Regions from separate parts of the Acidovorax sacchari genome, predicted to be linked through region 2. Evidence: riboswitches for the same ligand, from Rfam matches in the RefSeq annotation. Region 2 holds a riboswitch; the other holds the start of a gene.

Region 1 (10,802 bases), 2.7 Mb from region 2:
CCGACGGCTGGAGGCCGGCCCCCGCGCCGGCCGCGGCCGCTCATCCCCAGAACAAGGAACAGACAGCATGAAACCGCAGGAATCCATCGAGGAACTGGGCAAGGCCGTGGAGGACATCGCCGAGTCGATGACCAAGGTGGCCACCAACATCGCCTTGCTGGGCGTGGAGGGTAATGCCGACGAGCAGATGCGCGTCATCACCGAAGAGAACAACAAGGTGCTGGACCGCATCCGCAAGCTCTACAACCTTCCGGCCGCACCGGGCGCCTGACATGGCAGCCACCGGCTCGATCGTCGATGCACCGCTGGCCGCGGCCGCCGCCCGGAACGCCACCGCGCTGCCGGAGGCCGAAGCGGGCTATGCGCTCATGGCGCAGGCCCTGCGGAGCGAGCAGCCCTCGCCGGTGATTTTCGGATCGCTCGCCGTCAGCGCCGCCGCGATCGTCCAGGGCCTGGCGCTCTACGAAGCGACCATGGCGCGGGGCCGCGCCGGCTGACCCGCAACCGAGCTGCCCATGGCGCGCGCAGAACCCGCATGGCGCCCGCTGCCGGAGCAGGTGGTGGTGGTCGCCTTTCCCACGGCATGCTGGCAGGCGGCCGGGCCTGGCACCGGCAGTCCCGCGGGCTTCTTCATCGTGCAGGCCCCGGCCCCGGACATCGACCTGCCGCGCAGCGATTTCGGATGGCTGCAACTGTCCGCGCCCGAGGCCATCTCGCCGGGCTGGAGCCGCGTCGCCTACCAGGCCGAGGACAACACCCTGGGCACGCGCAGCATCCCGGTGCCCGTGGTCGTGCGACGGCGCCGCTATGCCGTCGATTTCCTGCAGCAGCCCGGCCTGCTCGTGCAGACGGAGATGGTGCGCGTGCTGAATTCGCCGCTGAACATCGATGCCCTGATGGCCGTGATGTTCATCGCCAGCCTGATCCGCAAGATCCCCCTGCCGCCCGTCAAGCTGCTCGTCACGGTGCTCGCGCTGCTGGCGCTCGTGGCCCTGGGCATGGCCGTCTCGCTGCTGCGCCACGCCTTCGCCGGGGTGCCCGAGCCCCGCCCGCTGTCCACCGACACGAACGGCGTGCCCATCGAGGTCTTTCCGGGCCTGTCGGTGTCCCGGGGCCTGCCGCTGCCGCAGGTGCCCGCCGAGGACCAGACCATCGCCCTGCAGACCGTCAAGGAAATCTACTGGCTGCTCAAGCAGGCCGCATGAAGCGGCGCAGAGCACGCCGCTCCGGTTTTTCCACCCCCCCAGAGAGAGAGGTTTCACGTGCCCATCACCATCGAAGACATCCTGCCGACCGGCGGCTACACCTCGGTACTGCCGCTGAGCTACATGGTGCCGACGTTCTACCCCACGCCGCCCGGCAGCGTGGACTCCCGCTCGGGTGCCCCGCGCGTCCGGCTGGACGATCCGGACCTGCAGGCGCGCGCCCAGCGCCTCGTCAACGTGCTGTTCTGGACGGCCACCACCTTGCAGAACGTGGAGGGCATGCAGGACGCCCGCACGCTGAAGGTGTTCATCGCTCCGGAGTTCTATTTCCGCAAGGCGTCCCGGGAGGAATCCGCCGGCGACCGCTTCCTGCGGGACACCAGTTTCGGCTCCTATCCCGAAGACGCACGCTATGCGCTGGCCGAGGTGCTCTACGCCGTGATCCAGGGCTCGACGCTGTTCCGCGACTGGGTCGTCGTCGCCGGCACGGTCTGCTCGGTGCTGCCGATGCAGGAAGACCACCGCATGAACCTGCTCAACACCGCGATCATGCTGCGCGGCAGCCGCGCCCGCCTCGATGCCAGCGTGCCCTACATCCTCATGGAGAAGCACTACATCTCCCACATCGACGGTCCGCCCCAGGACTGGCATGCCAACCTCGACCCCACCACCACCTACAGCTTCCAGCTCAATCCGGACCAGAACCTGGACAACCTGGTTTTCTGGGACGAGATGGCTGTGGGCCTGGAGGTCTGCCTGGACCATGCCAAGCAGGTGGTGGCGAACGCCATGAACACGGTGGCGCAGACGCTGGGGCCGCAAGCCAGGGCCCTGGACCTGCAACTGGTCACCTCCTGCGGCATGGCCATCGTCCCGCAGGCCGTGGCGGTGGCCGACGGCGCCCTCGTCATGCTCACCGACGGCATGTCGCACCTCCAGCACCTGCAGGAGCCGATCTTCCAGATCGGCCGCTACGACGCCGCGGCGAACACGACCCGGCTCATGGACCTCGCCGACTTCCAGTTCTCGGAGCTTCCGGCACACGAGGATTACCAGGTGGACTACCTGCGGGGCCTCTACACGAAAAAGCAGTTGCGCCAGGGTGTGTGGACGGCCAGGACCGCCCTGCCGCTGCGCAGCGTCTCCAGCTGACGAGCTGACGGCCCGGCGCCCCGCTGCGGCGGGGCCGCCGCACGCGGTTCACAGCGTCTCGCTGTGCACGTGCACCACCCGCCCGACGAGCCGCGCCGAGGGCGCGGTCAGCTGCTTGCGCGGAAACCGCAGCGCGTTCTCCGCCGCCAGCCACCAGGCGCCGCTGTCGCGCACCACCCGCCGCACCAGGCAGGCGCCCTCGTAGTCCACCACGAACACCTGTCCGTCGGCCGGCGACGGCTCACGGGTATCCACGGCCAACACGTCCCCGGGGTGCAATGAAGGCTGCATGCTGTCGTCGCCCACCGCGACCGCGATCAGGTCGCGTGCCCGCAGGCTGCGACGCTCCAGCCATTCATGGGTGAGCGCGACGGTGCGCATGCCGCCGTCCCCGGTGCAGGCGGGTTCGGCACCCTGCCGCCCGCCGCCCAGGTCCTGCTGGCGCCGCACCTCCAGCACCAGCACGGCGTCCCCCTCCGCACCGGCCTCCGCGTCCGGATAGGCCGGATCGCGCTCGCCCGCCTGCAGGGGCGGCTCCCCGTCCGCCTGAAACCACGCGCGCATGCCGCGCAGCGTCTCGATCGCCCGCACCGTCTTGTCCGACACGGCGCGCGATCCCGACAGCATCTGCCGCACGAAAGCCCCGTCGCGGTACCCCAGCAGGCGCCCGAACGCGGTGACGTTGCCCGCCGTGAGATGGGCAATCGCCTCATCCAGGCGCTGGCGCCGATACAGTTGCAACGCGGTTTCGTCCATGGTGCGGAAAGTAGCACACGCTACGGTTGCTTTTGCTACTTTGCAAAAATAGAATCCAGAGCAATTGCTACTTTCCACGGGGCGGGACATGACGTTGCACGAATACCTCCAACAGCACGGCGCCCTGAGCGTCCGCCAGCTCCGGCTGCGCATGGCGCAATACGGCTCGCCGATCAAGAGCGACGCGCAGATCCGGCAGTGGCAGCACGGCTACGCCCGGCGCATCCCCTCCCCGCTGAACTGCGTGGCCATCGAGCAGGCCACGGGCGGCCAGGTCACGCGCAAGGACCTGCGCCCCCACGACTGGGCCGCCATCTGGCCGGAGCTGGGCGCGGCGCGCTGACACCCCGTGCGGGCGGGGGCGGGAAACACCTGCACACACCGCTTCGCACGGCGGCGACACCGGTGCGACACGGCGTTGACGCGCGGCGGCGAGCATGGGTCCATGGATGACCGGGACCACCGGGGCCGACCGGGCCCGGCACCGGGATTCCGAGCCTTTCAGGAGACTTCCATGAACCACCACCGCCAGGCCCTCTCCCTCTCCGCCGCCTCGCTCGCGCTGGCCGCCGCCATGGGTACGGTGACCATCTCCGCGCAGGCCGCCACCAGCGCCACCGTCATCGTGCAATCCGGCCCGCAGTACGTCGCGCCCGCGCCCGTGGTGCTGGAGCGCTGGTCCGCCCCGCCCCCGCCCCGCCATGAACGGGTGCCTCCGCCGCGCCGCGGCATGGTCTGGGAGCAGGGCCACTGGGAATGGCGCGGCCACGGGCACGTCTGGGTTCCGGGCCACTGGCTGCGCGCGCGGCCGGGCTATGTGTACCGCCAGCCGGGCTGGGTGCAGCAGGGCGGCCGCTGGGAGATGCGCCGCGGCGGCTGGGACCGGGACGGCGACGGCGTGCCCAACCGCTACGACCGCCGGCCCGACGATCCCTACCGGCGCTGATCCCCCGCCGCCCGGCCCGTACCGGAGACCATAACCATATGGGCGGGCAGGCATGAAGCCTTGCCCACAATGGCGCATTCCTTGCTTCCCACCGGACCGCCCCACCCGGGCGGCCCTGTCCGGGCAGGGATCCTGTTCTTTCCTGGGACCCTTCGCATGCGCCGTCTTTCCGATTCCTTCTCCTGGCTGGGTGCCGCCGCGCTCGCCGCCGCGGCCTGGACCGCCTCCTCCCCCGCCCTCGCGGCCGATCCGCACGGCGCCGCCGACTGGCCGCGCCAGCCCGTCACGCTCATCATGGGCTTCCCGGCCGGCTCCGGCGTGGACGTGGTGGCCCGCTCCGTGCAGGAGCCGCTCAGCCAGAAGCTCGGCCAGCCGGTCATCATCGATTACAAGTCCGGCGCCGCAGGCAACATCGCCAGCGAGTACGTCGCCCGCGCGAAGCCGGACGGCTACACGCTGGCCTTCGGCACCGCGGCCACGCACGGCAGCAATGCCGCGCTCTACAAGAAGCTGCCCTTCGACGTGGAGGCCGACTTCGTGCCCGTGGGCACGCTCATCGACGTGTCGAACGTGCTCACCGTGAACCCGAACGTGATCGACGCGAAGACGCTGCAGGAATTCGTCGAGATCGTGAAGGCGAACCCCGGCAAGTACAACTACGCCTCCACCGGCAACGGCGCCGGCACCCACATGGCGTTCGCCGAATTCAACGCGCGCCTGGGCCTGAACATGGTGCATGTGCCCTACAAGGGCGGCCCGGAGGCCATCACGTCCGTGGTGCGCGGCGAGACCTGCTGCATCATGAACCAGGTGCAGACCGTGCTGCCGCACTACAAGGCCGGCAAGGTGCGCCTGCTGGGCGTGACCACCGCGAAGCCCGTGGGCGCGGTGAAGGAAGTGCCCACCATCGCATCGAGCGGGCTGCCCGGCACCCAGGGCTTCGACAGCTCCATCTGGTTCGGCATCTTCGCGCCCAAGGGCACGGACCCGGCCATCGTGCGCAAGCTCAACACCGCGCTGCGCGAAGTGCTGGAGCAGCCCGAGGTGCGCCAGCGCTTCGAATCGCAGGGCAACACGGTGCGCATCGAAACGCCGGAGCAGTTCGCCCAGACCGTGCACAAGGACCGGGCCAAGTGGGCCCAGGTGGTGAAGGACGCGAAAATCAGCGTGGACTAGAGGACAACCCCCTGAGCGGCTTGCGCCGCTCCCCCCTTCTCTCGTGGCGCTGCGCGCCTCGGGAAGGGGGGCACCCCCAGCGGCCTGGCAGAGCCAGTTCCGCGGGGGTCGCTGGCTTTGGGCCGCGCCGGTTTCAGGCGCCGTCACGAAGCCGTCCCGGCATTGCCATCGCGTCCCGTCGCACTACCCGCTCTGCTACTGCATCGATCTTTTCCATGGCTCTTTCTTCTTCTCTGGGCGCGGCCGGGCTGGCCGCGCTGGAACAGCGGCTGCAGCACGACCTGCTGACCCTCAACTGGCGCGCGAAGGCCTGGCTGCCGCAGCGCATGCACGCGGGCCGGCCGGTCATCGACGTGCTCATCATCGGCGCCGGCCAGGCGGGCCTGGCGGCCAGCATGGCGCTCGCGCAGCAGGGCATCCCTGCGGTGCTGCTGGACCGCGCGCCGGAGGACCACGAAGGGCCCTGGGCCACCACGGCGCGCATGGAAACGCTGCGCTCGCCCAAGGAGCTGACGGGCCCGGCGCTGGGCGTGCCTTCGCTCACCTTCCGCGCGTGGTTCGAAGCCCAGTGGGGCGAAGACGCCTGGGCCGCGCTCGACAAGATCCCGCGGCTGCAGTGGATGGACTACCTGCGCTGGTACCGGCGCGTCACCCGGGCCGACGTGCGCAACGGCCATGCGGTCACCGCCGTGCGGCCGCGTGGCGACGGACTGGTGGAGGTGGACGTGCAGGCGCAGGGCCACGCCACGACCTGGTTCGCGCGGCGCGTGGTGCTGGCCACGGGCCGCGACGGCCTGGGCGGTCCGCAGATCCCGGCCTTCATGCAGGGGGTCGGCCGCGGCCGCTGGGCGCATTCGTCCGATGTGCTGGACTACGCCACGCTGCGCGGCCTGCGCGTGGGCGTGGTGGGCGCCGGCTCGTCGGCCATGGACAGCGCCGCCACGGCGCTGGAATGCGGCGCCGCCAGCGTGGACCTGCTGGTGCGCCGCCCCGACCTGCCCCGCATCAACAAGTCCAAGGGCTCGGGCGTGCCCGGCCTCACGCACGGCCACCACGACCTGCCGGATGCCTGGAAATGGCGCATCCGCCACTACATCAACACCACGCAGGTGCCCCCGCCGCACGGCAGCACGCTGCGCGTCTCGCGCCACCCCAATGCCTTCTTCCACCTGGGCTGCCCGGTGCAGGGCGTGCGCGAGAACCCGGCCGACGGCGCGCTGCACGTCGCCACGCCGCATGGCACGTTCGCCTTCGACTTCCTGATCGTCTCGACCGGCTTCGCCATCGACTGGGCGCAGAAGCCCGAGTTCGCGGCCATCGCGCCCCACGTGCGCACCTGGGGCGCACGCTACACGCCGCCGCCGGGCGACGAAGACCAGGAACTGGCCGATTCGCCCGACCTGGGACCCGTGTTCGAGTTCCGCGAGAAGCTGCCCGGCGACTGCCCCGGCCTGGAGCGCGTGCACTGCTTCTGCTACCCCGCGGCCCTCTCGCACGGCACGGTCTCGGGCGACATCCCCGCCATCAGCGACGGCGCGCGCCGGCTGGCCACCGGCCTCGCCAGCCTGTTCTACCGCGAGGACGTGGACCACCACTTCGGCGTGCTGCAGGCCTATGCCGAGCCCGAACTGCTGGGCGACGAATGGACGCCCGCGGACACCGCCCGGCGCGTCCTGCCCGGCTGACCTGCCGCCCCGCCCTCTCTTCCTGCCCACCGCAACGGATTGCCCATGACCGATACCGCCACCATTGCCCCTGCATCCCGCGACACCATCGACCACATCGCCGGCCTCGCGCCCGGGAGCGCGGCCCACGCCGTGCGCCACCAGCGCGACAAGGTCGCCACGGCCACGCAGGGCTGCGAGGACGCCCTCTTCGGCCCCGGCCTGCCCGGCGGCCTCACGCAGGCCGAGCGCCTGGCCGTGGCGCACGACATCGCCCGCGTGAGCGGCCTGCCCGCGCTGGCGGCGCACTACCGCGCGGCCCTCGAGCCCCTGCATCCCCCGCCGGCCGTGCAGGCGCTCGTCGATGCGACCGGCGCCGCGATCCCGGATGCACGCCTGCGGGCCATCGTGCATTTCGCGCGCACGCTCGCCACGCACCCCGCCGAAAGCGACCAGGCCGCCCTGCAGGCGCTGCCCGCCGCGGGCCTCTCGGTGCCGGGCACGGTGCTGCTCGCGCAGCTGATCGGCTTCGTCACCTACCAGCTGCGCGTGGTGGCCGGCGTGGCCGCGCTGGCGCAACTGGGCGAGGCCGGTGCGGCACCTGCCGCTGCGGCAGCGCAGCCGGCGGACGCCGCCCCCTTCGTCCATCCCGCCAATCTGCCCGCGCCCGGCGAGCCGCTGCGCGTGAACGGCTACACCAGCGAGACGCTGGACTGGAAGGCCTGGCTGCCCGTGCTCGATCCCGCCTCGGCCACTCCCGAGCAGAACGCGGTGCTCGACCTCAGCCACCCCAAGGCCCGCACGTCGGACTTCTACCTGCTGCTGGCGCACCAGCCCCGCGTGCTCTCCGAGCGCTCGCAGGCCTTCAACGCCATCATGTACGCCCCGGGCGGCCTCGCCCGCGCCGAGCGCGAAGTCGCCAGCACCGTGGTCTCGCGCGTGAACGGCTGCGTGTACTGCGCTTCCGTGCACGCCCAGCGCTTCGAGCAACTGGCCAAGCGCAACGACGTGATGGCGCAGATCTTCCAGGAGCCCGACACCGCCGGCACCAATGCGCGCGAACGCGCCATCGTGCAGGCCAGTGCCGCGCTCACGCGCACGCCCGGCGCGTTCGGCGCGCAGCACCTGCAGCCGCTGCGCGACGCCGGCCTGTCCGACCTGGAAATCCTGGACGCGCTGCACGCCGCCGCGCTGTTCGCCTGGGCCAACCGGCTCATGCTGAACCTGGGCGAAGCCGTCTTCCCGCAGGCCGGCTGAACCCGCAGCCGCGCCGGGCGCTTTGCGCGGCGCGGTTTCGCTGCTACGATCCGCCCCGCAGGAGAGCGAACGCCAGCGGCACCGCTGGCGTTCCACCGAAGGCGCAAACTCCCATACACGCTCAGGTACCGTACTGCACACCATCGAATGCCGTCTGGAGAGCCGCCACAGCCTGTGGTGCACCGAAGGAGCAAGCCCCGCGCCGTGTTGGCCTCGGGGTGAATCTCTCAGGTACCAAGGACAGGGGGAGCGGCAGCCGGGCCACGCGCCTGCTGCACGCTATTGAATCCATAGCTGCCTGCACGCGCACGCCCGGCGCTTCACCCTCGAAAGGTTTGAAGATGCGCGTGATCGTCCTCGGCGCCGGCTTGCTCGGCACCACCTCGGCCTATTTCCTCCAGCAGCTCGGCCACGAAGTGACCGTGATCGACCGCCAGGCCACGCCCGGCGCGGAAACCAGCTTCGCCAACGGCGGCCAGATCTCGGTGAGCCACGCCGAGCCCTGGGCCAACCCGAGCGCTCCGCTCAAGGTGCTGCAATGGCTGGGCCGGGAAGACGCGCCGCTGCTCTTCCGCCTGCGCGCCGACATGCGCCAGTGGCTCTGGGGCCTGCAGTTCCTGCGCGAATGCACGCCGGCGCGCACGCGCCACAACATCGAGCAGATCGTGCGCCTGGGCACCTACAGCCGCGAAACGCTGCAGCAGCTGCGCCGCGACACCGGCATCCAGTACGACCAGCGCACGCAGGGCATCCTGCACTTCTACACCAGCCGCAAGGAATTCGACGGCGCGCTCGCGCCGGCCGAGCAGATGCGCCAGCTCGGCTGCGAGCGCCGCGTGGTGAGCGCCGACGAGGCCGTGCGCATCGAACCGGCCCTGGCCTCCATCCGCTCCCAGCTGGCGGGCGCCACCTACACCGACGCCGACGAATCCGGAGACGCCAACGCCTTCACGCGCGCGCTGGCGCAACGGGCCGAACAGGCCGGCGTGCGGTTCCGCATGGGCTGCCACATCACGGCGCTGCGCACCGCGGCCGGGGCCATCGACCATGTGGAGATCACCGACGCGGAAGGCCGCTTCGAGCGCGTGCGCGGCGATGCCTACGTGCTGGCCATGGGCTCGTTCAGCCCGCTGCTGGCCGAGCCACTGGGCCTGCGGCTGCCCATCTATCCGGCCAAGGGCTATTCGGTGACGCTGCCCGTGCGCGATGCCTCCGCCGCGTACGAGGTCAGCCTGACGGACGACGAGTACAAGCTGGTCTTCTCGCGATACACCCGCCCGGCCCGGGACGGCCAGCCGGCGCGCGACGTGATGCGCATCGCCGGCACCGCCGAACTCAACGGCTATGGCCGCGACCTCAACCCGGTGCGCTGCGAAGCCATCGTGAAGCGCGTGGAGCAATTGTTCCCGGGCGCGGGCGACACCTCGCAGGCGCAGTTCTGGTCGGGCCTGCGTCCGGCCACGCCGAGCAACGTGCCGCTCATCGGCCGCACGAAGCTGCCCAACCTGTTCCTCAACACCGGCCACGGCACGCTGGGCTGGACGCACGCCTGCGGCTCGGGCCGCGCCATCGCCAGCATCGTGAGCGGGCTCGTGCCCGAGGTGGATTTCGCCTTCGCGGGCATGCCGCGCGGCCGCGCCGCCGTGCCGGCGCTGGCCTGAGAGCGGCTGACACGACCCAGCGAAGCGGTTCTGGCGAGGCGCCGCATCGCAGGCAGTACCGTAGTACGACAAGATGCGGCAACGACGCCAGAAGGGTCGTGTCGGCCGCTCTACGCCTCGCCCGGACCGGCGCAGGTGAACACGGTCAGCACGCCGGTGTAGCCGTAGAGCCGGTGGTGGGCGATCTCCCCGCCCGCGAAGAACCCCACCAGCGGCACGTCGCCCAGGGCGTGCCGCACGATCTGCATCTCGGCGCCGGGCCCGCCGAAGTGCGGCCCGCCCCGGCCCGAACAGCTCACGTAGATGGCCCCCATGATCGTGCGCTCGGGCATGCCCTCGGTGGCATGGTCCAGTGCCCGCATCAGCGCCGCGCGTTCGCCGGCGTGCGACGGCGGCGGGGCGGCCGCGGGCTCCTGCGGCTCCGGCGCCAGTTCCTCGCGGATCTCGGCGCAGATGCGCATCAGGTCGGCGCGCGCCGCCGCCACGTTGCGCTGGCAGAACGCGAGCCGCATGCCCTCCTCCACCTTGTCGGCCAGGGCCACGCCATGCCGCATCGGGTCGAGCCCCACGAGATGCCGCACGCGTACGTCCGTGCCGAAATGGCCCGTGCGCCCCATGGGCTGCGAGCCCTCGTCCACCAGGCCCGCCAGCGTCGCGCGCAGGGCACGCAGCGCGGGCTGCGGATCGCCCTCCAGGGTGATGCCCAGGGTGCCCAGCAGCACGTCCAGCGCGGGCTCGCCATCGAGCGCGAGCACCACGTTGTCCTGCGCCCGCGTGATCTGTGCGAACGGGCCGACCGGCTGGCATCCCTGGGTCACGCGCGAGAGCATGCCCACGCCCCTGCCGAACGCCACGCCCGACAGCCCGCCGCCGAACACGCCCCGCGCCGCGCCCTGGCCCGCGATGTTGCCGTTGCCGCCCACCGCGAACTGCACGCTGCGCCCGCGGCTCGCCGCGATGCCGCCGAACAGGTAGCCCGACTCGG
Region 2 (10,802 bases):
CGTGCGATCAGTGCCTGCACTTCCTCGTCGAGTGCCGCCCAGTCCGTGTAGGGAACGTGCCCCAGGCGGTACAGGTCCGGCAGGTCGATGTAGCGGGAGAGCAGCGCCACGCGCAGCTGGATGGCGGATTCGATGTAGGCGATCATGTCGCCGGAGGGCGCATGGTTGCGGCCCTGGGTGCCCGGCTCGGTGCGGAACATGTGGCCCCAGCGGTCCAGCAGCGCCATGTCGCCGTCCATCCAGTGCAGCATCAGTGCCATCCAGCGGTAGGCCAGCCGCTGCACCTCCGGGTCATGGGGGGGCAGCCCGCGGTCCATCGCGCTCCGCACGAGGTCGCGCACCACGGTCCAGTCGGCTTCGATGCGTTTCCAGTTGCCGAAAATGCGCTGCAGTTCGGCGGCGTTGAAATACTTGCCGTACGTGCCCATCAGGGCCAGCGTTTCCAGCCAGTCCCCCATGCCGGGCGCCGGCCCGGCCACCAGGCCGTTGCGCAGCAGGGCCAGCCGGCCGCGCAGTTCGGTCGCCTGGGCGATCTGCCGGTCCAGCGCCTGGATCTGCTGGGCGATGATGGATTCCGGGTCCGGCCCGCCGCCCTGCAGCAGGCCGGCGATGTCGCCGAGCGGCAGGCCGAGGTGGCGCAGGGTCTGGATGGCGTGCAGCCGCTGCACGTCTGCCTCGCTGTAGAGGCGGTAGCCGGATTCCGAGCGCGCGGAAGGCCGCAGCAGCCCGATCTCGTCGTAATGGTGCAGGGCACGCACCGTCAGGCCGGTGCGCCGGGCCAGTTCGCCCACCCGTAGCCGCTGCATGCCCGGCACCCCGCTCAGCGGCGCACGGAGACCAGTTCGACCTCGAAGCGCAGCGTGGCGTTGGGCGGAATCACGCCGCCGGCGCCAGCCGCGCCGTAGGCAATGGCGGGTGGGCAGGTGAGGCGGGCCTTGCCGCCCGGCTTCATGCGCTGCACGCCTTCGGTCCAGCAGGGGATCACGCGGTTGAGCGGGAATTCGGTGGGCTCGCCGCGCTTGTAGGAGCTGTCGAATTCCTTGCCGTCCAGGAACGTGCCGCGGTAGTGCACCTTCACGACGTCGGTGGCCTTGGGCGATTCGCCCGTGCCTTCCTTGAGCGACTCGTACACCAGGCCGCTGGCGGTGGTGACGGGTGCCGGTGCGGCCGCGGCCGAAGCGGCGGGTGCCGCGGTCGGCTTCTGGGCGCAGGCGGTACCGGCCAGCAGGACGGCGGCGAGAGCGGGCAGGAAGGTCTTCTTCACGGTAAGGGGTCTCCGGTCAAAAGACGCGATGGTAGCCCGCGCGCGTTCTCAGGCGAAGTCGGACACCGGCACGCAGCTGCAGAACAGGTTGCGGTCGCCATACACGTTGTCCACCCGGCCCACGGGCGACCAGTACTTGGCCTGCCGCAGCGCCGCGACCGGATAGGCCGCCGCCTCGCGCGGGTAGGGGTGCGTCCAGTCGCCGTCCAGCAGGCTGTGCGCGGTGTGGGGCGCGTTCTTCAGGGGGTTGTCGTCCTGCGGCCACTCGCCCTGCTCGATGCGGCGGATCTCGCCGCGGATGGCGATCATCGCGTCGATGAAGCGGTCCAGCTCGGCCAGCGTCTCGCTCTCGGTGGGCTCCACCATAAGCGTGTTGGGCACGGGGAAGGACAGGGTGGGCGCGTGGAAGCCGTAGTCGATCAGCCGCTTGGCGACGTCCTCGGCCATCACGCCGCTGGTCTCCTTGAAGCCGCGCAGGTCCAGGATGCACTCGTGCGCCACGTGGCCGTTGGCGCTCGCGTACAGCGTGGGGTAGTGGTCCTTCAGGCGCGCGCTGATGTAGTTGGCCGAGAGGATGGCCGTCTCCGTCGCGGCGCGCAGGCCGTCCGCGCCCATCATGCGGATGTACATCCAGCTGATCGGCAGCACGGCGGCATTGCCGAGAGGAGCCGCGCTGACGGCTCCCGTGCCGCCCGCCACGCCGGCCGTGGCATGGCCCGGCAGGTAGGGCACGAGGTCTTCGACCACGCAGACGGGGCCGACGCCGGGGCCGCCGCCGCCGTGCGGGATGCAGAAAGTCTTGTGCAGGTTCAGGTGGCTCACGTCGCCGCCGAAGGCGCCGGGCGCCGCCACGCCCACCATGGCGTTCATGTTGGCGCCGTCCACGTACACGCGGCCGCCGTGGCGGTGCACGAGCTGGCAGAGTTCCTTCACCTGCGTCTCGAACACGCCGTGCGTGCTGGGGTAGGTGATCATCACGCAGGCGAGCTTGTCGGCATGCTGCTCGCACTTGGCGCGCAGGTCGTCCATGTCGACGTTGCCGCTGGCGTCGCAGGCCGTGACCACCACCTGCATGCCCACCATCTGCGCGCTGGCCGGGTTGGTGCCATGGGCGCTGCTCGGGATGAGGCAGATGTTGCGGTGGCCCTGGCCCTGCGCCGCATGGTAGGCGCGGATGGCCAGCAGGCCCGCGTACTCGCCCTGCGATCCGGCATTGGGCTGCAGGCTGATGCCGGCATAGCCCGTGGCCTGGCAGAGCCAGGCGCGCAGCTGCTCGTCGAGCTGGCGGTAGCCCTCCAGCTGGTCGGCGGGCGCGAACGGGTGCACCTGCGCGAACTCCGGCCAGGTGATCGGGATCATCTCGCTCGTGGCGTTGAGCTTCATGGTGCAGCTGCCCAGCGGGATCATGCTGCGGTCGAGCGCGAGGTCCTTGTCCGAAAGCTGGCGGATATAGCGCAGCATGCCGGTCTCGGAATGGTGGGTGTTGAACACCGGGTGCGTGAGGAAGGCGCTCGTTCGGCGCAGTTCGGCGGGGATCAGCGGATTCACGCCGTTCGCGAAATCCTCGACGCGGGGCAGGGCCTGCCCGTCGGCGGCGAAGATCGACCAGAGCAGTTCGATGTCGGCCCGTGCCGTGGTTTCATCGAGCGAAATGCAGAGATAGTCGTCCCAGGCCACGCGCAGGTTGGCGCCGCGCTCCACGGCACGGGCCAGCAGCGCGCCGGTCTGCTCTTTCGTGTGCAGGCACAGGGTGTCGAATGCGGACTCGTGGTGGTGCGCGGTATGGCCGAGCGCCACGAGGCCCTTGGCCAGGATGGCGGTGAAGCTCGCCACGCGCTGGGCGATGCGCTTGAGGCCCTCGGGGCCGTGGTACACGGCGTACATGCTGGCGATCACGGCCGGCAGCACCTGCGCCGTGCAGATGTTGGAGGTGGCCTTCTCGCGGCGGATGTGCTGCTCGCGCGTCTGCAGCGCAAGGCGGTAGGCCGGCTGGCCGTGCACGTCCACGCTCACGCCCACGAGGCGGCCGGGCAGCGAGCGCTTGAATTCGTCGCGGCAGGCCATGAAGGCGGCGTGCGGGCCGCCCGCGCCCATCGGCATGCCGAAGCGCTGCGTGCTGCCCACGACGATGTCCGCGCCCCATTCGCCGGGCGGCACGAGCAGCGTGAGCGCCAGCAGGTCGGCGCACACGATCGCAGCGGCCTGCTTCGCGTGGATCTTCTCCACGTCGGCGCGCCAGTCGGCGAGCCAGCCGCTGCTGGCCGGGTACTGGATTACGGCGGCGAAGAAGTCGCCCTCGAGCGCCGCGTTCCATTCGGCTTCGGAGTTCGCGATCACCACGCTGATGCCCAGCGGCTCGGCGCGCGTGCGGATCACCTCGATGGTCTGCGGATGCGTGTCGCCCGAGACGACGAGGGTCTGGCTCTTCGACTTGACGGAACGCCTGGCGAGCGTCATGGCCTCGGCTGCGGCCGTGGCCTCGTCCAGCATCGAGGCGTTGGCGATGGGCATGCCCGTGAGGTCGCACACCATGGTCTGGAAGTTGACCAGCGCCTCCATGCGGCCCTGCGAGATCTCGGCCTGGTAGGGCGTGTAGGCGGTGTACCAGGCGGGGTTCTCCAGGATGTTGCGCAGGATCACGCCCGGCGTGTGCGTGCCGTAGTAGCCCTGGCCGATGAAGCTGCGCAGCACGCGGTTCTTCGAGGCGATCGCCTTGAGCTCCGCGAGGGCCGCGGCCTCGGTGGTGGCGGGCGGCAGCTGCATCGGCTCGGTACGGGCGATGGACGCCGGCACGATGCCACCCACCAGCGCCGCGCGCGACGCCTCCCCGATGACGGAGAGCATGCGCTCCTCGTCCGCCGCATCGATGCCGATGTGGCGGGGCTGGAATTCGGCGGCGTTTTCGAGCGCGGAAAGCGGCGGGAGGGTGGACGTGGGCATGGGAGGGGTCCCGGTCAGCGGAAAGAGGGGAAAAGGGAAAACGAAAAGGGCGCCCTGCGCGGGCGCACCGCGGCGGGCCGGCCCGAAGCCGCCCGCCGCCGGGGCCGGATCAGGCGTTCTTCGAGAACTCGGTGTAGGCGGTTTCGTCCATGAGCGCATCGAGCTGCGACGCGTCGGACAGGCGCACCTTGAAGAACCAGCCGTCGCCCAGCGGCGCGCTGTTGGCGAGCGACGGATCGGCGCGCAGCGCCTCGTTCACTTCCACGATCTCGCCGGACACGGGCATGTACACGTCGGCGGCAGCCTTCACGGACTCGACCACGCCGGCCACTTCGCCCTGGGCGAAAGTCTTGCCCACCTCGGGCAGGTCGACGAAGACGACGTCGCCGAGCGCATCCTGCGCATGGACGGTGATGCCGACGACGGCGGCGCCGGTGTCGGCGGCGTTGATCCACTCGTGGTCGCGGGAAAACTTGACGGTCATGGGGGCTCCTGAAAGAAAGGTCCGCGAAAAGGCGGTGGGAAAACGGAAAAAACGATGCGCGCTCCCGGAAAGGGGCCCGCGACTGCGACTGTAGCCGCGGCCGGGGCGCTGCCGGGCGCGGCTCGCGCGCGCCGCGGTCAGCCGCGGTGGTAGCGGGGCTGCAGGAACGGCATGGGGCTGACCTCCATCGGCACGGCCTTGCCGCGCACGATCGCGTGCACCACGGTGCCGGTGGCGGCGAATTCCGGCGCCACGTAGCCCATGGCGACGGGCTGGTTCACGCTCGGGCCGAGCAGGCCGCTGGTCACTTCGCCGATGGCCGCGCCGTCGGTGCTCTGCAGGGCGGTGTGCTCGCGCACGGGCACGCGCTCGCGCGCCACCAGTCCCACGCGGCGGCGGGTGAGCCGCGACGGGTAGTCGATCTGCGCCAGCACCTTCTCCGCGCCCGGGAAGCCCCCCGCGCGCGCGCCACCGGTGCGCCGCACCTTCTGGATGGCCCAGTTCAGCGCGGCCTCGGGCGGCGTGGTGGTGGTGTCGATGTCGTTGCCGTAGAGGCACAGGCCGGCCTCCAGCCGCAGCGAGTTGCGCGCGCCGAGGCCGATGGGCTTCACCTCGGGCTGGGCCAGCAGCGCGCGGGCCAGTGCCTCGGCCTGGGCGGCGGGCACGGAGATCTCGAAGCCGTCCTCGCCGGTGTAGCCGCTGCGCGTCACGTAGCAGTCGCAGCCGGCGATCTCGAAGCGCCCGCCCGTCATGAAGACCAGCGATGCGGTGCCGGGCGCCAGGCGCGCGAGCGCCGCGGCGGCCTGCGGGCCCTGCAGGGCGAGCAGGGCCTGGTCGGGCAGGGGGATGACTTCGCAGCGGCCGCCGATGCGCTCCTGGATGTGGGCGATGTCGCCGGCCTTGCAGGCGCCGTTCACGATCACGAACAGGTCGTCGCCGCGGTTCACGAACATCAGGTCGTCGATGATGCCGCCCTCGTCGTTCAGCAGCAGGCCGTAGCGCTGCTTGTTCAAACCGAGGCCGATCACGTCCACGGGCACCAGGGTCTCGAAGGCCGCGGCGGCGTCGGGGCCGGCGAGGCGCAGTTGGCCCATGTGCGAGACGTCGAACAGCCCGGCGGCCTGCCGCGTGTGCAGGTGCTCTGCCATCAGGCCGGCAGGGTATTGCACGGGCATGGAGTAGCCGGCGAAGGGCACCATGCGGGCCCCGAGTTCGAGGTGCAGCGCGTGCAGGGGCGTGGTGTGCAGGGAGGCGGATTCGGCGGACATGGGCGGAGCGGGCCTTTCACTCAGGCAGGGACGGACGACGCGCGTGCCGCCACGGGGCGCCACGCCTGTGCCCGCTGTCCGCTTTACCTGAGAGATTCACCACGCCGTGCGCGCTGCCACGGGGGCGGTGCGTTGCGGGGCTTGCTCCTTCGGTGGGCCTGCCAAGTTGGAGGCAGGCCTCTCTCCAGCCGGGGAAACGCCCGCATCCCTGCGGGCGCCTTGCCAGTCCTTTTGCCTGAGCGTTCGGGATTCCCTGCGCCTTCGGCGGCGCCCGCCACCCGTTGCGGGCGCGGCGCTCTCTCCTGACCCGGCGGATTCTAACGGCTGCGCGGTGGCCCGCGGCGCCGGCAGCGCAGGTTTTTCGGGCGGTTGTGCCAAGCACCCCGGTCCGGCGGTAACCGGCCGGGGTCTTGCCATTCGCACGCGCCCCGGTAGGGGCGCCCTGTGGAGGAAATTGTGCCGCCAGGGCCGCCGATGGTTTTTCCGTATTTCCAGAAAATGGCGCAATGCAAAGAAAAATATTCTGCGATCGGGCGAATATCTGCACAATCCTTCCATGGACCGCATCGACCGAAAAATCCTCGCCGTGCTCCAGGCCGACGCGCGCGCCAGCCTGCAGGACATCGGCCAGGCCGTGGGCCTGAGCCCGTCGCCCTGCTGGGCGCGCATCCGCCGCATGGAGGAATCCGGCGTGATCGAGGGCTACACGGTACGCCTCAACGCCCAGGCGCTGGACCTGGCCGATACCGTGCTCGTGCAGGTCACGCTCGACAGCCATTCCGACAACACCCTGGAGAAGTTCGGCGAGACGCTCGCGAGCATTCCCGAGGTGGTGGAGGCGCATCTGGTGTCGGGCGACTACGACTACCTGCTGCGCGTGGTGGTGAAGGACACGCGCGACTACGAGCGCCTGTTGCGCGAGAAGCTCTACAAGATCAAGGGCATCCGCCACAGCCGCTCGAGCTTCGTGCTGCGCACGCTCAAGAAAGCGGACCTGCCCCTGCGCGCGGACTGAGCGGCCGAGCAAGGGCGGGCATCCCGGCAGCGCCGGGGCGGGCGTGGCGCGCCGTCAGCCCAGCAGCAGCGCGTCGTCCGCCAGTTGCTCGCCGCGCACCTTCTCGAACATCTGCAGCAGGTCCGGCACGCCCAGCCGGCTGCGCTCCTCGCCCGACACGTCGAGCACCACCTGGCCCTGGTGCAGCATCACGGTACGCTGGCCCACGTCCAGCGCCTGGCGCATGCTGTGCGTGACCATCATGGTGGTGAGCTGGTTCTCGGCCACGATGCGCGCCGTGAGCTGCAGCACGAAGTCGGCCGTGCGCGGGTCGAGCGCGGCGGTGTGCTCGTCCAGCAGCAGGATGCGCGAGGGCTGCAGCGCCGCCATGAGCAGGCTCACGGCCTGGCGCTGGCCGCCCGAGAGCAGGCCGATGCGGTCGGTGAGGCGGTTTTCCAGGCCCAGGCCCAGCGTGGCGAGGCGTTCGCGGAAGGTCTCGCGCTGCTGCGCTTTCACCGCGCCGCGCAGGCCGCGCAGCGTGCCGCGCTGCTGGGCGAGCGCCATGTTCTCCTCGATGGTGAGATCCTCGCAGGTGCCGGCCATCGGGTCCTGGAAGACGCGCGCCACGCGCTTCGCGCGCGCCCAGACGGGCTGGCGGGTCACGTCCTCGCCGTCGATGGCGATGCGGCCCGTGTCCACCGACAGGTCGCCCGAAATGGCATTCAGGAAGGTGGATTTGCCGGCCCCGTTGGAGCCGATCACGGTGACGAACTGCCCGGCCGGAATGTCCAGCGACATGCCGCGCAAAGCGCGCGTCTCGATGGGCGTGCCGGGATTGAAGGTGATGTGCAGGTCTTGTGCGCTCAGCATGGTGCGGTTCCTTATCGAGGCTGCTTCGATGAGAGCTTGCGCTTGATCTGGGGGATGACCAGGGCGACGGTCACCAGCACGGCCGTGACCAGGTTCAGGTCCTGCGCCTTCAGGCCGATGAAGTCGCTGTTGAGCGCCAGCGCGATGAAGAAGCGATAGACGATGGCGCCGATGACGACGGCGAGCGTCGCCCACACCAGCCGGCGAGAGGGCAGGATGCTCTCGCCCACGATCACGGCGGCCAGGCCGATCACGATGGTGCCGATGCCCATGGAGATGTCCGAGCCGCCCTGGGTCTGCGCGAAGAGGGCGCCGGCGAGCGCCACCAGCGCGTTCGACACGGCCATGCCCAGCAGCACCATGGCGCCGGTGTTCACGCCCTGGGCGCGGGCCATGCGGGCGTTGGAGCCGGTGGCGCGGATGGCCAGGCCCCGCTCGGTGGCGAAGAACCAGTCCATGGCCAGCTTGGCGGCGACCACGATCACCAGCAGCAGGGCGGGCCGGGCGATGTAGTCGGCCAGGCCCTCGGGCTGCAGCAGCGTGAAGAGGGTCGGATCGTTGATGAGCGGCACGTTGGGCCCGCCCATGATGCGCAGGTTGATCGAGTAGAGCGCGATCATCATCAGGATGCTGGCCAGCAGGTCCATGATCTTCAGCTTGACGTTGAGCCAGCCGGTGACGAGGCCGGCCGCCGCGCCTGCCGCGGTGGCCGCGAGCGTGGCCACGTAGGGGTTGGTGCCCGTGGAGATGAGCACGGCGCATACCGCGCCGCCCAGCGGGAAACTGCCGTCCACCGTCAGGTCGGGAAAGCGCAGCAGCCTGAATGAAATGAAGACGCCCAGCGCGACCAGGCTGAAGATCAGCCCGATCTCGACGGCGCCGAGCAGGGAAAAGAGGGACATGGCGGGTGGGGCTTCGGGAAAAACGAAACAGGAGCCGAAGCTCCTGCGGTCGGGGCGGCGTTCCCGGCACGGGGCCGGGAACCGCACCTTACTTCACGATGTGGGCGGCGGACTTCACGAATGCGTCGGAGAGCTTCACGCCCTGCTTCTCGGCCGCGCCGGGGTTCACCGTGAGTTCCAGCTTCGTGCTGATCTCGGGTTGGATGTCGCCGGGCTTCTCGCCCTTGAGCACGCGCACCACCATGCGGCCGGTCTGCTCGCCCAGGTCGCGGTAGTTGATGCCGAAAGAGGCGATCGCGCCGCGCTTGACGCTGTCGGCGTCGGCGGCCACCAGGGGCAGCTTGGCTTCCTGGCCGACCTTGACCAGCGATTCGTAGGCCGACACCACGTTGTTGTCGGTGCTGGTGTAGATCACGTCGGCCTTGCCGATCAGGCTGCGCGCGGCGCTGCCCACATCGACCGAGCGCGGCGCCGCGGCCTCGACCAGCGTCATGCCCATCCTGGGCAGCAGCTCCTTGAGTTCCTTGACGACCACGGCGGAGTTGGCCTCGCCGGGGTTATAGACCACGCCGACGCGCTTCGCATTCGGCACCACCTGCCTGACCAGTTCCATCTGCTTGTCCAGCGCCAGCAGGTCGGACACGCCCGTCACGTTGGTCTTGCTGGGTTCCCAGTTCTTCACCAGCTTGGCGGCGACCGGGTCGGTCACGGCGGAGAAGACCACCGGCACCGTCCTGGTGGCGGCCACCACCGCCTGGGCCGAAGGCGTGGCGATGGCGACGATGGCGTCGGGCTGGTCGCCGACGAACTTGCGTGCGATCTGCGCTGCCGTGCCGGTGTTGCCCTGCGCGCTCTGGTACTGCCACTTGAGCGTCTTGCCTTCTTCATAGCCGGCGGCCTGCAGGCTCGCCTTCACGCCGTCGCGGATGGCGTCGAGTGCCGGATGCTCCACGATGGCCGTCACGGCCACGGATTTGGGCGCGGGGGCCTGCTGGGCCATCGCTGCGGGGGAGGCGGCCGCGGCGGCGGCGGCCACGGCCAGCGCCAGGGCGCCGAACGGATGCTGCTTCATGCTCGAACTTTCTCGCCGCCATGCCCGGTATGCAGGAGCGTCCGATGACATCGGGTGCTGCGTCGCGGGTGGCGGCTGCGGAATGCCCGCCGGCAGGCGGGCGCGTTTCTGGCGACAACGGAGCCAGGCCCGCACAGAAACGATACCGCAGCCTGGAATGTCGAGTGTACCGGCTGCACCATGCGGGTGCGGGGCCGGGGCGTGGCCGGTTCAGCGGGCCGCGGGTTCGGGCGTGGCCGCGTCGGCCTGGGGCACCCACAGGATGCGGCGCATGTCCACGCCCAGCGCCCGTGCGCGGGCCAGCAGCCGCTCGCGCACCGCCATGGGCAGCGTGGGCGTGCGCGAAAGAATCCAGAGCGCATCCAGGCGCGGGCCCACCACCATGGCCCAGCGGTAGTCTTCGTCCAGCGCGGCCACGAAGTAACCCGCATAGAACGGCCCGAAGAACGACACCTTCAGGGCGGCCGTGGACGGATCGCCCAGGAACACGGCGCGGCCCTCGGCCTCGCGCCAGCGGCGGCGGTCGGGGTCGTAGCCGCGGTTCACGACGCGCAGGCTGCCGTCGCCCCGGCGGCTGTAGTGGGCGCTGGTACGGATGAGGCCGCGCTCGAAGCGCTGGTCGATGCGGGCCACTTCGTACCAGTGGCCGGCATAACGGTCCACGTTGAAGTGCTGCACCGGCTGCACGCCCGGCGGCGGGCGCAGGGCAGAGCGCAGGTAGAGGGCCGCGGCGCCGGCGGCAGCGGCCACGGTGGCGGCCGCTGCCCAGGGCACGACCGGGCGGCGGCGCTGGGTGGTGTAGTGCTGGAGGTCGGGACGGGGCATGGCGGTTCGGGGCTCCTGGCGGACCCGGCAGGAAATGCGGACCTCCGCGAGTCTGGCCTGCGGATCCGGACCACCCTGTAGGCCGGAGGCCAACGGGCGGGTCGGAACGGCGGCTGCTGCCGCCGACGCCCGGGCCCCGCGCCTTACATGCCCGAGTAGTTCGGGCCGCCGCCGCCCTCGGGC

What was found. Region 2 has a riboswitch for glycine ahead of gcvT (glycine cleavage system aminomethyltransferase GcvT). Riboswitches for the same ligand answer to the same signal wherever they lie in the genome.
Region 1: it holds a riboswitch for glycine, as region 2 does, so the genes downstream of both, ACGHC0_RS23075 (D-amino acid dehydrogenase) here and gcvT (glycine cleavage system aminomethyltransferase GcvT) in region 2, are expected to answer to the same signal.

What each region holds. Positions count from the first base shown of each region.
Region 1 is NZ_AP035783.1:5,194,822-5,205,623, forward strand. Features, by position in the region: gene ACGHC0_RS23020 (hypothetical protein) at 1-71, shown strand, start outside; gene ACGHC0_RS23025 (Ras family protein) at 68-271, shown strand; gene ACGHC0_RS23030 (hypothetical protein) at 273-497, shown strand; gene ACGHC0_RS23035 (hypothetical protein) at 516-1,205, shown strand; gene ACGHC0_RS23040 (hypothetical protein) at 1,263-2,357, shown strand; gene ACGHC0_RS23045 (S24 family peptidase) at 2,406-3,113, opposite strand; gene ACGHC0_RS23050 (transcriptional regulator) at 3,202-3,456, shown strand; gene ACGHC0_RS23055 (YXWGXW repeat-containing protein) at 3,628-4,059, shown strand; gene ACGHC0_RS23060 (Bug family tripartite tricarboxylate transporter substrate binding protein) at 4,216-5,235, shown strand; gene ACGHC0_RS23065 (SidA/IucD/PvdA family monooxygenase) at 5,451-6,920, shown strand; gene ACGHC0_RS23070 (CMD domain-containing protein) at 6,966-8,156, shown strand; glycine riboswitch at 8,301-8,410, shown strand; gene ACGHC0_RS23075 (D-amino acid dehydrogenase) at 8,498-9,817, shown strand; gene ACGHC0_RS23080 (FIST signal transduction protein) at 9,928-10,802, opposite strand, start outside.
Region 2 is NZ_AP035783.1:2,484,851-2,495,652, forward strand. Features, by position in the region: gene ACGHC0_RS11275 (MerR family transcriptional regulator) at 1-806, opposite strand, end outside; gene ACGHC0_RS11280 (FKBP-type peptidyl-prolyl cis-trans isomerase) at 821-1,225, opposite strand; gene gcvP (aminomethyl-transferring glycine dehydrogenase) at 1,313-4,204, opposite strand; gene gcvH (glycine cleavage system protein GcvH) at 4,314-4,688, opposite strand; gene gcvT (glycine cleavage system aminomethyltransferase GcvT) at 4,826-5,956, opposite strand; glycine riboswitch at 6,021-6,154, opposite strand; glycine riboswitch at 6,174-6,271, opposite strand; gene ACGHC0_RS11300 (Lrp/AsnC family transcriptional regulator) at 6,513-6,971, shown strand; gene ACGHC0_RS11305 (ABC transporter ATP-binding protein) at 7,026-7,820, opposite strand; gene ACGHC0_RS11310 (ABC transporter permease) at 7,832-8,722, opposite strand; gene ACGHC0_RS11315 (ABC transporter substrate-binding protein) at 8,811-9,794, opposite strand; gene ACGHC0_RS11320 (lipocalin family protein) at 10,005-10,619, opposite strand; gene ACGHC0_RS11325 (electron transfer flavoprotein-ubiquinone oxidoreductase) at 10,763-10,802, opposite strand, start outside.